Regions from separate parts of the Microbacterium sp. LWO14-1.2 genome, predicted to be linked through region 1. Evidence: predicted binding sites of a transcription regulator. Region 1 holds the regulator's gene; the other holds the start of a gene.
What was found. The regulator HrcA, encoded in region 1, represses chaperone genes, less so after heat shock. The targets are predictions, from matches to a motif close to TTNGCACTCGNNNNNNNCGAGTGCNAA.
Positions count from the first base shown of each region.

Region 2: a site for HrcA is predicted at 4,381-4,407, ahead of groES (co-chaperone GroES). Genes of this name have one in related genera too.

Region 1 is NZ_CP151633.1:3,472,072-3,479,177, forward strand. Features, by position in the region: gene lepA (translation elongation factor 4) at 1-1,259, shown strand, start outside; gene MRBLWO14_RS16750 (DUF1990 family protein) at 1,260-1,760, shown strand; gene MRBLWO14_RS16755 (DUF1990 family protein) at 1,771-2,421, shown strand; gene hemW (radical SAM family heme chaperone HemW) at 2,421-3,638, shown strand; gene hrcA (heat-inducible transcriptional repressor HrcA) at 3,756-4,787, shown strand; gene dnaJ (molecular chaperone DnaJ) at 4,823-5,938, shown strand; gene MRBLWO14_RS16775 (16S rRNA (uracil(1498)-N(3))-methyltransferase) at 5,952-6,680, shown strand; gene MRBLWO14_RS16780 (HIT domain-containing protein) at 6,725-7,072, shown strand.
Region 2 is NZ_CP151633.1:916,450-923,555, forward strand. Features, by position in the region: gene MRBLWO14_RS04360 (ABC transporter ATP-binding protein) at 1-432, shown strand, start outside; gene MRBLWO14_RS04365 (ABC transporter ATP-binding protein) at 429-1,199, shown strand; gene MRBLWO14_RS04370 (ABC transporter substrate-binding protein) at 1,500-2,759, opposite strand; gene rarD (EamA family transporter RarD) at 2,917-3,852, opposite strand; gene groES (co-chaperone GroES) at 3,997-4,293, opposite strand; gene MRBLWO14_RS04385 (class I SAM-dependent methyltransferase) at 4,453-5,658, shown strand; gene MRBLWO14_RS04390 (hypothetical protein) at 5,659-6,975, opposite strand; gene MRBLWO14_RS04395 (hypothetical protein) at 6,962-7,106, opposite strand, start outside.

The DNA of each region.
Region 1 (7,106 bases):
GCGACGCCGAGGCGCCGGCACGCGCGATGATCTTCGACTCCGTCTACGACGCCTACCGCGGCGTCGTCACCTACGTGCGCATGGTCGACGGCAGCCTCTCGCCGCGCGAGCGCATCCAGATGATGTCGACGGGCGCGAACCACGAGGCGCTCGAGGTCGGTGTGTCGAGCCCCGAGCCGACCCCCGCCAAGGGACTGGGCGTCGGAGAGGTGGGCTACCTCATCACCGGTGTGAAGGACGTGCGCCAGTCCAAGGTCGGCGACACGATCACGAACGCCCGCAGGCCGGCATCCGAGGCCCTCGCCGGGTACACCGATCCCAAGCCGATGGTGTTCTCGGGCATCTACCCGATCGACGGCAGCGACTATGCGGAGCTCCGCGAGGCGCTCGACAAGCTGAAGCTCTCCGACGCCTCTCTGCAGTACGAGCCCGAGACGTCGGTCGCGCTCGGCTTCGGCTTCCGCTGCGGCTTCCTCGGCCTGCTGCACCTCGAGATCATCACCGAGCGGCTCGCCCGGGAGTTCGGGCTCGACCTCATCACGACCGCGCCGAGCGTGATCTACGAGGTGCTGACGTCGGACACGGGGGAGACCGTCACGGTCACGAACCCTAGCGAATACCCCGACGGGCGCATCGGTTCGGTGTCCGAGCCCATGGTCAACACGGCCATCCTGCTCCCGAAGGACTACGTCGGCACCGTCATGGAGCTGTGCCAGTCACGCCGAGGCACGCTCCTCGGGATGGAGTACTTCTCGGAGGAGCGCGTCGAGCTGCGGTACACCATGCCGCTCGGTGAGATCGTCTTCGACTTCTTCGACCAGTTGAAGTCGAAGACCCAGGGCTACGCGTCGCTCGACTACGAGCCGGCGGGGCAGCAGGAGGCCGACCTCGTGAAGGTCGACATCCTCCTGCAGGGCGACAAGGTCGACGCGTTCAGCTCGATCGTGCACCGCGACAAGGCCTACGCCTACGGCACGCTCATGACCGAGCGCCTGCGGAAGCTCATCCCTCGGCAGAACTTCGAGGTGCCGATCCAGGCGGCGATCGGTGCGCGGATCATCGCCCGCGAGACCATCCGCGCGCTCCGGAAGGACGTGCTCGCGAAGTGCTACGGCGGTGACATCAGCCGGAAGCGCAAGCTCCTCGAGAAGCAGAAAGAGGGCAAGAAGCGCATGAAGATGGTGGGCCGCGTCGAGGTTCCGCAGGAGGCGTTCATCGCCGCGCTCTCCGGCGACGTCGAGGGCAAGGACAAGAAGTAGGTGGCGCTGCCGCGGTACGAGCGCGGTCTCACCCGGCATCCGCTCGGCGAGGTTCCTCGCGGACTCCGCGGTGCTGAGCGGTCGGTCCCCGTTCCCGAGTACGCGAGGGATGCCGTCGCCGCACTGATCACGTCCTGGGAGTTCAAGCGGCGAGCGGGGTTCGACACGCCCGTCGAGGAGCCGCGGGCCGGGAGTGAGGGAACCCTCGCGAAGCGCGTGTTCGGGGTCCGCTTCGCCGAGCCGATCCGGGTCGTCTGGGCCGACGCGCACGGGTTCGGGTACGAGACGAGGCCCGGCCACCCGATCTACGGCGAGGAGTCCTTCGTCCTCGACGGCGGGGTCTTCACCGCCCGGTCGGTCTCGCGTCCGTCCACCCCGTTGTGGTGGATGCTGACGCCGGCGCTGCGAGTCATGCAGCGCTCCGTGTTCGACCGCTACATCCGCACCGTCGAGACCGCGATCCACGAAGCCCGGAGGCACCGTCCAGGCGACCCCGGGTAGGCTGGTCGGCATGCGGCGCGGGACTTTCCGAGACGACACGGTTGACTATGCGGCTGTGGGTGCGACCCATGCGCCCGATCTGATGCAGTATCCGCCGGAGCGCAGCATCCCCGCCGAGAACTCCTGGCGCATCGGCAGCGGAGAGGAACGGTTCCAGACAGCCGGCGAAGCGCTCCTGTCGTGGACGGCGCAGCGCGCATCCGGACTCAGCATCGAAGACGTGCGACCTGCCCCGGGGCCGGCATACGCGGGTGTCAGCTTCGACGCCGAGGGCACTCCGATCGCTCCGAGCAAGAACGAGGTCGAGCAGCGGTTCGACGCGGAGGGCATGCCCTTCGTCGGTCCTGGCATGACCCTGCGCCTGCGCGGACGCGTGGCGAACATGCACGCCGACGCCGAACTGCGCGTCATCTCGGTCACCGAGGAGAAGCGCCGTATCGGCTTCGTGCTCGGCACGGTCGGCGGCTCGGTCGTGCGCGGCGAGGAGTCGTTCGACATCGAATGGCGTGACGACGACGAGGTGTGGTTCACCGTCCGCGCGTTCGATGCGCCGAATTCGCTGCTCTACCGCCTGGTCCCGGCGCTCGTGAAGCGGCGCCGTCGCGAGCTGTTCGCCCGCTACCTGCGGGCCATCTCGCCGCTGTACGCGACCCCCGTCTGATGGCCGGCCCCCTTCCCCTCGGAGATCCCGCCCCCGCTGACGGACGCCTTCCGGCCGACCTGCCTGTCGACACGGCCGTGCCCTTCTCGGCGTACCTCCACATCCCGTTCTGCAGTGTGCGTTGCGGCTACTGCGACTTCAACACCTACACCTCGAGCGAGCTGCGCGGTGCCAGGCAGGAGGACTACGCCTCGACGCTGATCGGCGAGATCGGGCTCGCGCACCGCGTGCTGTCGGACGCCGACGCGCTGCGGCCGATGGACACGGTCTTCTTCGGCGGCGGCACGCCCACCCTGCTCCCCGCCGGAGACCTGGCGCGGATGCTCGGAGCAGCGACCTCCGCCTTCGGACTCGCCGACGGTGCCGAGGTGACCGTCGAGGCGAATCCCGACACCGTCACCCCCGAGGTCGCCCGCACGCTCGCGGAGGCCGGGGTGACGAGGCTCTCGGTCGGGATGCAGTCGGCCGTGCCGCACGTGCTCGCCGCTCTCGACCGCACCCACCGACCCGAGAACGTGCGCACCGCGGTGGCGGCGGCCAAGGACGCCGGGCTCGCTGTGAGCGTCGATCTGATCTACGGCGCCCCGGGGGAGTCGCTCGGCGACTGGGAGGCCTCTCTCGATGCCGCGCTCGAACTCGAGTCCGACCACATCTCGGCCTACGCACTGATCATCGAGGACGGCACGAAGCTCGCGCGGCAGATCCGTCGCGGCGAGGTCCCGATGCCCGACGACGACCTGCAGGCCGACATGTACGAGCTCGCCGATCGGCGCCTCGCCGAGGCCGGCTTCGACTGGTACGAGGTGAGCAACTGGGCGCGGACCCCCGAGCAGCGCTCCCGGCACAACCTCGCCTACTGGCGGGGGAGTGACTGGTGGGGCTTCGGTCCGGGAGCCCACAGCCACGTCGCCGGCCTTCGGTGGTGGAACGTGAAGCACCCCGCTGCCTACGCACAGCGACTCGCGGCATCCGAGTCCCCCGCGGCGGGGACCGAGCGCCCCGATGAGAAGTCGCGCATGCTGGAGCGGGTCCTGCTGCTCAGCCGCATCCGCGAGGGCATCGCCGTGGACGAGCTGCATGCCGACAAACGTGCGCGCGTCGCCGGCCTCATCGCGGACGGACTCGTCGATCCCGTCGCCGCCGTGCGCGGCCGTGTGCAGCTCACGCTCCGAGGACGACTGCTCGCCGACGCCGTCGTGCGTGAGCTCACCGACTGATCCGGGTCGTCGACGACCACCGCGATCCGTTCATCGCGGCTCGGTTCAGCGCGCAGAGGCGCGCGGCGAGTAGAATTGGCACTCGTAACCGGTGAGTGCCAGACGAGGGGAGTCGCGATGGTCAGTGAAAGAGGCCTCCAGGTGCTCCGTGCGATCGTGCAGGACTACGTCGAGACGCATGAGCCGGTCGGCAGCCGATCCATCGTCGACCGCTACTCGTTCGGCGTCTCGGCCGCCACGATCCGCAACGACATGGCTCTGCTCGAAGACGAGGAGCTCATCGCAGCGCCGCACACCTCCTCCGGTCGCGTCCCGACCGATAAGGGCTACCGCGTCTTCGTCGACCACCTCGCGCAGCTGCGTCCTCTCTCGGGTGCGCAGCGCACCGCGATCGAGTCCTTCCTGACCGACCCCGCCGACCTCGACGACCTGATGGCCCGCACCGTGCGGGTGCTCACGCAGCTCACGGGTCAGGTCGCCCTGGCGCAGTACCCCTCGTTCGCGCGGGCCCAGCTCACGCACATCGAGCTCGTCGGCCTGGCGCCGAACCGACTCCTCGTGGTGCTCGTCACGGATGCGGGCGGCGTCTCGCAGCGCATCGCCCTGCTGCCGGCCGACGTCGACGAATCCGACATGGCCCTTCTGCGGGCGCGGCTGTCGGCGCTCCTGACGGGGCGCGCGGTCAGCGATGCCGCAGAGCGACTGCAAGGGCTGCTCGCCGGTGAGGAGCACGCAAAGGATGCCGTGCTCCGCGCCCTCGCGACGGTGATCGTCGAGGAGCTGGGCACGTTCCGGCAGGAGCGGCTCGTGATGGCCGGCGCCGCGACGCTCGCGAGGCGGGAGCAGGACTTCCGCGGCAGCATCCATCCTCTCCTGGAGGCGATCGAGGAGCAGGTGACGCTCATCCGTCTGATGAGCGAGATGGAAGCGGATGCGCAGGGACTCTCCGCGAGCATCGGCACCGAGAACGCGTCGTTCGGCCTCGACGAGGCCTCGATCGTCGCGAGCAACTACGCGGCGCGCAGCGGCACCGCGCGCGTCGGCGTGATGGGGCCGACCCGCATGGACTATCCGAGCAATCTCGCGGCAGCGCGGGCGGTCGCCCGCTACCTGTCGCGACTGCTCGACGAAGACGAGGCCGCCCGCTGACGCGGACGACCAGGACAACACGCAGAAGGGCCATTGTGGCGGACCACTACGAGGTACTCGGCGTCTCGCGCGACGCATCGACCGACGAGATCAAGAAGGCGTACCGGCGCCTCGCGCGCCAGCTGCACCCGGACGTGAACCCGGGTGAGGAGGCAGCGGAGAAGTTCAAGCTCGTCACGCACGCCTACGACGTGCTCAGCGATGACGAGTCACGTCGTCGGTACGACATGGGCGGAGGCGACGGCGCCGCGGGCAACTTCGGGGGCTTCGGCGGTTTCGGCGACATCTTCGAGACGTTCTTCGGCGCAGCGCAGGGCGGTGGACGAGGCGCTCGCCCTCGCTCCCGTCGCGAACGGGGCCAGGACGCGCTCGTGCGGGTCACACTCGATCTCGGCGACGTCGTGTTCGGCGCCCACCGCGACATCGAGGTCGACACGGCCGTGCTCTGCGAGACCTGCAAGGGATCGTGCTGCCAGGAAGGCACCTCGCCCGTCACGTGCGACATCTGCGGCGGCACCGGCCACGTGCAGCGCCAGGTGCGAAGCCTGCTCGGCAACGTCGTCACCTCGCAGCCGTGCGGAACCTGCGAGGGATACGGCACGACCATCCCGTACCCGTGCGGCACCTGCGGCGGCCAGGGACGCGTGCGCTCCCGCCGCACCGTGTCTCTCGACATCCCGGCGGGTGTCGAGACGGGTCTGCGCCTGCAGCTCCCCGGTTCGGGCGAGGTCGGCAAGGCCGGCGGCCCGCACGGCGATCTGTACGTCGAGGTGACGGTGAACCCGCACCCGGCCTTCAGCCGCGACGGCGACGACCTGCTCGCCACGCTCGAGGTGGCGATGACCGACGCCATCCTCGGTGCCGAGACGACGATCCAGGGTCTGGACGGCGAGGTCGACCTCGAGATCCGTCCCGGCGTGCAGTCGGGCGATGTCCTGACGATCAAGGGGCGGGGCATCACGCCGCTGCGCGGCAGCCAGCGCGGAGACCTCCGCGTCGGCGTGCAGGTGCTGACTCCGACGAAGATCGACTCGGCGCAGCGCGCGCTCATCGAGGACTTCGCCAAGAAGACCAAGGCGCCGGCTCCGCAGCTCGCCCAGTTCCAGCAGGGACTCTTCTCGAAGCTGCGCGACCGCTTCCGCTCGCACTGACCGGGAGAACGCGATGGCACTGCACTTCCTCGTCGAATCCTCGTCGGATGCCACGGTCGGCGACCTCGTGGCGCTCACCGGCGCGGAGGCCAAGCACGCGGCCGTGGTCCGGAGACTGCGGGTCGGCGAGCAGGTGACGGTCGGCGACGGTCGCGGGGTGTGGCTCACCGGGGAGGCCGAGCAGGTGTCGCCGTCCCTGGTCGAGGTGCGCGTGAGCGCGCGTCGGGTGAGCGAAGCCCCGAGCCCGAAGCTCGTGCTCGTGCAGGCCCTCGCGAAGGGCGACCGCGACGAGCTCGCCGTGCAGGCGGCGTGCGAGCTGGGGGTCGACGAGATCGTGCCGTGGCAGGCCGGGCGCAGCGTGTCGCGCTGGGAAGGACCGAAGGCGGTGAAGGGTCGGGAGCGCTGGGCGACGATCGTGCGCGAGGCCGCGAAGCAGGCGCATCGTGCGTGGGTGCCCGAGGTCGTGCCGCCCGAGACCACCAGGGACCTCGCCCGCCGCGCGGCGACCCAGCGGGTGGTGCTGCTCGACCCGACCGCCCCGACGCCTCTGTCGGCGCTGGAGCCGGACGGCCGCGACCTCGTGCTCGTCGTGGGACCGGAGGGCGGCATCTCCGGTGACGAGATCGCCACGCTCGAGGCGGCCGGCGCGGAGCGCGCGCTGCTCGGCGACACGGTGCTGCGCACGTCGACCGCGGGCCCCGCGGCGATCGCCGTGCTGTCGGTTGCCCTCGGTCGGTGGTGATCGTCCTCCGGCCGCACGTCGGCCCCGGTCAGTAGACTGGCAGTATGTCCGAGCCCTCGATCTTCACGCGTATCCTCAACGGCGACATCCCGGGTGAGATCCTGCTCGACACCGGGCGGGTCTTCGCGATCCGCGACATCGACCCGCAGGCGCCGCTGCACGTCCTCGTCATCCCCAAGACCGAGGAGTATCGCGACGTCACCGAACTGGCCGCCGGCGACCCAGCGCTCCTCGCCGAGATGGTCGCCGCTGCGAAGCAGCTCGCCGACGAGCACGCGAACGGCGAGTACCGCCTGATCTTCAACAACGGCGCGAGCGCCGCCCAATCCGTCTTCCACGTGCACGCCCATGTGCTCGGCAACATCGAGGAGAACAAGCTCGTTGGCTTCTGACGACGACAACACCACCGACCGCACCGTCACCGAG
Region 2 (7,106 bases), 1.2 Mb from region 1:
GGTCAGCGCAAGCTCCTCGAGATGGCCAGGGCGCTCATGAGCGACCCGACGCTGGTGATGCTCGACGAGCCGATGGCCGGCGTGAACCCGGCGCTCACGCAGTCGCTGCTCGATCACATCCTCGACCTCAAGGAGCAGGGCATGACCGTGCTGTTCGTCGAGCACGACATGCACATGGTGCGGCACATCGCCGACTGGGTGGTCGTGATGGCGGAGGGGCGCGTCGTCGCCGAGGGGCCGCCCGAGGAGGTCATGGAGGATCCGGCTGTCGTCGACGCGTACCTCGGTGCGCATCAGGACGTCGATCTCGGCGCCGTGACCGGCCGCATCCCGGTACTGGCCGACACCGCGGCCGTGAAGCTGCGCGAGCAGATCGAGGCGGAGGCCGACGCGGAACTGGCCGCCGAAGAGGCAGAGGAGGGACGCGCATGAGCGATGCGGCATCCGTGAACGGAACGGCCCCGGCGAACGATGACGTGGTCGTCGAGCTGAAGGACGTGCACGCCGGCTACCTGCCCGGCGTGAACATCCTCAACGGCGCGAACCTCGTCGCCAGGCAGGGCGAGCTGATCGGCATCATCGGACCGAACGGCGCCGGGAAGTCGACGCTGCTCAAGGCGATCTTCGGACTCGTGAACGTGCGAGACGGCGACATCACCGTGAAGGGCGAGAGCATCGTCGGCCTCAAGGCCGACAAGCTCGTCAAGCGCGGTGTGGCGTTCGTACCGCAGACGAACAACGTCTTCCCCTCGCTGTCGATCGAGGAGAACCTGCAGATGGGGCTCTACCAGAACCCCAAGGCGTACGCCGAGCGGCTGGAGTTCGTCACGGGCATCTTCGCCGAGCTGGGCAAGCGCCTCAAGCAGCGAGCCGGATCGCTCTCCGGCGGTGAGCGCCAGATGGTCGCGATGTCACGCGCGCTCATGATGGACCCGTCGGTGCTGCTGCTCGACGAGCCGTCGGCCGGCCTCTCCCCCGTGCGTCAGGACGACGCGTTCATCCGCGTCTCCGACATCAACAAGGCAGGCGTCACGACCATCATGGTCGAGCAGAACGCCCGCCGTTGTCTGCAGATCTGCGACCGCGGCTACGTGCTCGATCAGGGCCGCGACGCGTACGAGGGCACCGGACGCGACCTGCTGAACGACCCGAAGGTCATCGGCCTGTACCTGGGCACCCTGGGCACGGACGCCGCCTGACGGCTCAGAGACGAGAGGGGCGGATGCTGCGGCATCCGCCCCTCTCTCGTGCCCGAGCGCGCCGTCCCCCTGGTCGTTGAGCGAGCGCCATCCCCCGGGTCGTTGAGCGCGCGCCATCCCCCGGGTCGTTGAGCGAGCGCCATCCCCCGGGTCGTTGAGCGAGCGCCATCCCCCGGGTCGTTGAGCGAGCGAAGCGAGACGAAACGCGCCGCACTCCCCTCCGCACGCCGCGCGCATGACGAAGGCCCCGGATGCTGCATCCGGGGCCTTCGTGCGATCAGTCAGCGTGAGCTGGTGCGATCAGTTGGTGCGCTCGATGGTGTTCTCGGCGTTGTACTTGTAGATGCCGATCGTGGCGCCCTGCGGGTCGCCGTTCTCGTCGAACGTGACCTCGCCGGAGTAGCCGTCGTAGTCGGCCGTGCCGCCGTCGTTGATGATCTTGGCGCAGTCCGCGAACGTGGTGCACTTCTCACCGTCGCCCGAGCCGCCCGAGATCTCCTCCATCTTGGCCGCGATGTCCGCACCCTCGGTGGAACCGGCCGCGAGCGAAGCGAGAGCCACGAGCACGACGGCGTCGTATGCCTCTGCCGCGTAGGTGAAGTCCTTCACCTCGGGGTTGCCCTCACCGGTCCAGTACGTCTGGAGGCGGTCGGTGAAGTCGTCCTCGAGTGCGGGTCCGGCCTTGGTGCCCTGAGCGCCCTCGAGCGAGACCGGGATCTCGTCGCCGTAGTCGGAGAGGTTGCCGTCGACCATGTAGAACTTGTCGGCCGAGATGCCGGCGTTCACCAGCAGCGGCGCGATCGTCTTGAACTGGTCGAACGACACGATCGCGACGGCGTCGGGGTTCTGTGCCTTGATCGTCTCGACCTGCGCGTCGAACTGCGCGTCGCCGACGTTGAAGGACGCCTCGGCGACGACCTCGCCGCCGGTGCCCTCGAACGTCTCCTTGATCGCGGCGTCGAGGCCGGTGCCGTAGGCGTCGTTCTGGTAGATGATGCCCAGCGACTTCGCACCGTCCTCGGCGATCAGGTTGCCGAGCACCTCGCCCTGGAGCAGGTCGCTCGGGGCGGTGCGGAAGTAGAGGCCGTCGTCGTCCCACGTGGTGAAGTCCGGCGACGTGTTCGAGGCGGAGATCTGCAGGATGCCGGCGCTGACGTTTCCGTCGAGGATGAGCTTCGAGACGCCCGAGGCCGCGGCGCCGACGATCGCGGAGACACCCGCGCTCTGGAGCTTGGTGATCGAGGTCTCGTACGCCTTGGTGTCGGTGTCGCCCTCGTCCTCGGCGGTGAGGTCGATGGTGATACCGGCGTCCGCGTCGTTGATCTCTTTCACGGCCAGGCCGACGCCCGACTCCATGGGCGGGCCGAGGAACGCGAGCGATCCGGTCTGCGGCAGCAGCGAGCCGAGCTTGAGGGTGAGGTCCTGGGCCGGCTTGTCGCCCCCGCCCGAAGACTCCTCCGACGGCGAGCTGCTGCAGCCCGAGATGATCAGCGCGGAGGCGCTGACGAGCGCGACCCCTGCGATGATCTTGGCGCTGCGCGAGCGCGTGAATACGGTCATGATGCTCCCTTGCGTGACTGGCCGTGGACTGTGGACCACGGTCGGATGATCTACACATTAGGTGCAGAACGCTTCCGGGAGGGGTCGGTAGTGTTTCGGTGCGTTAACGATCCGCTCGCGCGCTTCCGAGGCGCGCAGCGGGGTCGGTCCGGCGTTCTCAGACCGGCGCGACGGCCGTGCGGCGTCCACGCCGGGCGGCCAGCAGCAGGTCGATCACGAACACCGTGATCGCGACCCAGACGAGCACGAATCCGATCCAGCGTTCGATGGGCATCGGCTCGCCCAGCACGACGGCGCCGATGACGAACTGCATCACCGGGGTGATGAACTGGATCATGCCGATCACGGCGAGGTCGATGCGCCGCGCTCCCGCGGCGAACAGCAGCAGCGGCACGGCGGTCGCGACTCCGGCGAACGCGAGAAGGACGGCGTGCCAGGCGCCGTTCTGGCCGAAGGTGAGCCCCTCGGGGGTCGTCGCGACGAGCACGAGCTGCACGACGGCGATGGGGATCAGCCAGAACGACTCGAGGGTGAGGCCGCTCACGGCATCCACCGCCGGCCCGATCTTCTTCTTGATGAGGCCGTACAGCCCGAAGGAGGCGGTGAGCGAGAGCGCGATCCAGGGGAAGTGGCCGTAGAGGACGATGATCACGACGACCGCGACCGCCGCGATGCCGATCGCGGTCCACTGCAGGCGTCGGATGCGCTCCTTCAGCACGAACACCCCGAGCAGGACGGTCGTGATCGGGTTGATGAAGTAGCCGAGGCTCGTCTCGATGACATTGTCCGACAGCGTGCCGATGAGGAACACCTGCCAGTTGACGTAGATCAGGAGTCCGGCGAGCGCCGTCCAGCCGAGCAGTCGAGGCTGGCGCAGAATCGCCCCGAACGCCCGCCACCCGCGCGTCACCGTCAGCAGGATCACACAGAAGACGAGCGACAGCAGCACCCGCCAGGCGACGACCTCCCACGGACCGGTCGGTGTCAGCAGCAGGAAGTAGAGCGGCAGCACGCCCCAGAGGAGATACGCGCCGCCTGCGTACGCGACCCCCGCCGTCTGGCTGGATCGCGGGGCGGTGGTCGTCGAGGTCACCGCACAACCCTAGTCCCGGCCGAGCGGGCCGCCTGCTCGTTGCTCGGCCCCCTCACGAGAATGGCAGGATTCGGACGCGCTGTGGCCGAATGCAGGAAGGGCCCGGATGCATGATGCATCCGGGCCCTTCCGAGAGACGCTGTCTCAGCGGACGACGACCGCGAGGACGTCGCGAGCCGACAGGACGAGGAACTCGTCCGCGCCGAACTTCACCTCGGTGCCGCCGTACTTGCTGTAGAGCACGCGGTCGCCGACGGCGACGTCGAGCGGAACGCGGTTGCCGTTGTCGTCGATGCGGCCGGGGCCGACCGCCACGACCTCGCCCTCCTGGGGCTTCTCCTTGGCGGTGTCGGGGATGACCAGGCCACTCGCGGTGGTCTGCTCGGCCTCGACCTGCTTGATGACGATGCGGTCCTCGAGCGGCTTGATGGAAACCGACACGGTCTACCTCTTCTTTCTTGACGCTGACACGAAAGACTTGTTCGCACTCTCAACCCGAGAGTGCTAACTGCAAGTGTAGGCGGTCGGCTGGCACTCATGCAATGCGAGTGCCAGCGACGGCCGCCTGACCCGCGTCGGTCGGCCGCCTAAGCTGAGGGCGTGGAGATGTCGGAGTTGCGTGCACTGCTCACCCCGGAAGGGCTCGGGCTCCTCGACGATCTGGGCCCCGTGGACCAGGTGGCCGACGTCGCGCGGACCGTCTCGCGCCTGCGAGCGGCCGGCCACTCCCCCGATCTCGTCTCGGCCGTCGTCGGACAGGTGCGGCTGCGCGCCAGGGCGCACGCCAAGTTCGGCGACTTCGCCGACCGGATGCTGTTCACGCGCGCCGGGCTGGAGCAGGCGACGCGCCTCGGCGTCGCCGCGCGGCACGCGCAGCGACTCCGCCGCGCGGGGATGACGTCCGTGGCCGACCTCGGCTGCGGCATCGGCGGCGACGCGCTCGCGTTCGCCGGCGCGGGCCTCGACGTCCAGGCCGTCGACGCCGACGAGGTCACCGCCGCGATCGCCGCCTACAACCTCGCCCCTTTCGGCGAGTCCGCGCGCGTGCAGCACGGAACAGCGGAGGCGCACCTGCCGCAGGCGGCCGACGGACTCGCCGTCTGGATGGATCCCGCCCGGCGCACCTCCGGCCACAGCGAGACCAGGCGGGTGACCGCCGACGACTACTCGCCCTCGCTCGACTGGGCGTTCGCGGTCGCGGCCGAGCGCCCCACCGGCATCAAGCTCGGCCCCGGCCACGACCGCGACGCGCTGCCCGCCGACGCCGAGGCGCAGTGGGTCAGCGCCGACGGCAGCGTGGTGGAGCTCGTGCTCTGGACCGGCGCCCTCGCTCGCGAGGGCGTGCGCCGCGCCGCGCTCGTCATCCGCGGCGAGCGCTCGCACGAGCTGACCGCCGGAGCGGATGCCGAGGACGCCCCCGAACGCGAGCTCGGCGCGTTCCTGCACGAGCCGGACGGCGCCGTCATCCGCGCCCGCCTGATCGGCGACGTCGCGCGGAGCCTCGAGGCCGGGATGCTCGATCAGCGCATCGCCTACCTGACCTCCGACGCCGCCCTGACCAGCCCGTTCGTGCAGTCGTTCCGGGTGCGCGAGACGATGCCCGCGAATCCCAAGGCGATCAGCGCCGTCCTCCGCGCGCACGGCATCGGCACCGTCGAGATCAAGAAGCGCGGCATGGACGTCGACCCGGCCGCCTTCCGCAAGAAGCTCACGCTGCGCGGAGACGCCTCGGCGACGCTCATCCTCACGCGCATCGGCGACCACCGCCGCGCGATCCTCGCCGACCGCGTACCCCTTGCGGAGTAGTCAGCCGTCCCCCTCCGCGGGGATCTCGACGAGGATCGGATCCCCGTACTCGCCGCCGAGCTCGATCGACACGCCCTCCGCGTCGGCGGGCACCCCCTGCTCGATGGTCAGATACGGATTCATCCAGTTCGTGAACCGCACGTGCAGCGACCACGTCACGGTGGTGCCGTCGGCGGCCGTCTCGACGCTCAGCACCCGGATGTCGGCGGCGCTGTCCTGCGACGCCTGACAGGCGCCGGCCTCATCGGCGGCGTCGACGATCATGCAGCGCAGCATCCCGCCGCTCTGCGTGCCGTCGGCGGGCTTCTCGGCGATCCAGACCGGCCGGTCGTGGAAGTACCCCACGATCGACAGGCCGGGGAGGTACCCCTGGTCGACGAGCTCTTCCGCACGCTCGCGGTCCTGGCCGTCGAACTGGTCGAGCATCGAGTCCTGCGGCCGCCATCGCTGCACCCACGCCAGCGGCTCGCCCGTGGTGGCACGGGCGAGCACCGCCGACACCGACGCGCCGTACGCGTCCGCGGGATCGTCGGGATCGTCGACGGGTACCGACAGCGACACGCTCAGCGCCATGTCGTCGACGCCGTCGGTCGGCCGGCACTGCTCCGCAGAGGCCTCTCGGACGTCGAGGACCACGCACGTCTCGTCGGCGCCGTCGCGGGTCGCGTACCAGACGACCGCATCGTCGTCCTCGGTGACGAGGCGTACGGAGCCGTCGTCGTACTTCCCCTCGGCCTGCAGCTCGAGGCGTCGCTCCTGCTGTCCCGCGGTGAGCGCCGACTCCGCGCCCCTGGCACCGAACAGGGCCCACCCTGCGGCCACCCCGATGAGGAGCAGTGCAGCGGATGCCGCGACCGCGGCCTTCGCATGCGAACGCACCGCCGCGCCGAGCCCCGAGAGCACGGGGGCATCCGTCCCGCGCGGCTCCTCGGGCCCGTCCGAGGAGGGACCGGGGACGTCGCCCGCGGACTCGCGGCTGCCGGGCGCGGCATCCGTCATCTCGGGGGCGCCAGTGCCGGAGTCGCCTGTGCCGGAGGCGCCTGTGTCTGTGGCGCCTGTGTCTGAGGCGCCTGTGTCTGAGGCGCTCGGGTCTGTGGCGCCTGTGTCTGAGGCGCTCGCGTCCGAGGCCACCGTGTCGGAATCGGCGGTCTCGGAGTCGGGCGTCGTCTGAGCGCGAGGATCCGCGGCTGCGAGCGCGGCTTTCCGCAGCGTCTCCAGCTCGGTCAGTCGCCGCGCATCGGCATCCGTCAGCCCGCCTCCGCGGCCGTAGGCCCGCGCGAGAAGGGCTCGCCGCTCCGACTCGTCATCCGGACGCATCGTCCGCGCCTTTCGAGATCGTGAGGTACTGGCGGCCCATGCCGAGGTGGTACTCGAATCTGGTCGTGGATCCGTCGTCCGCGACGCGGTCCAGCACCAGCGCGAGTCCCTCCGGTGCGCTCCAGAGCCCG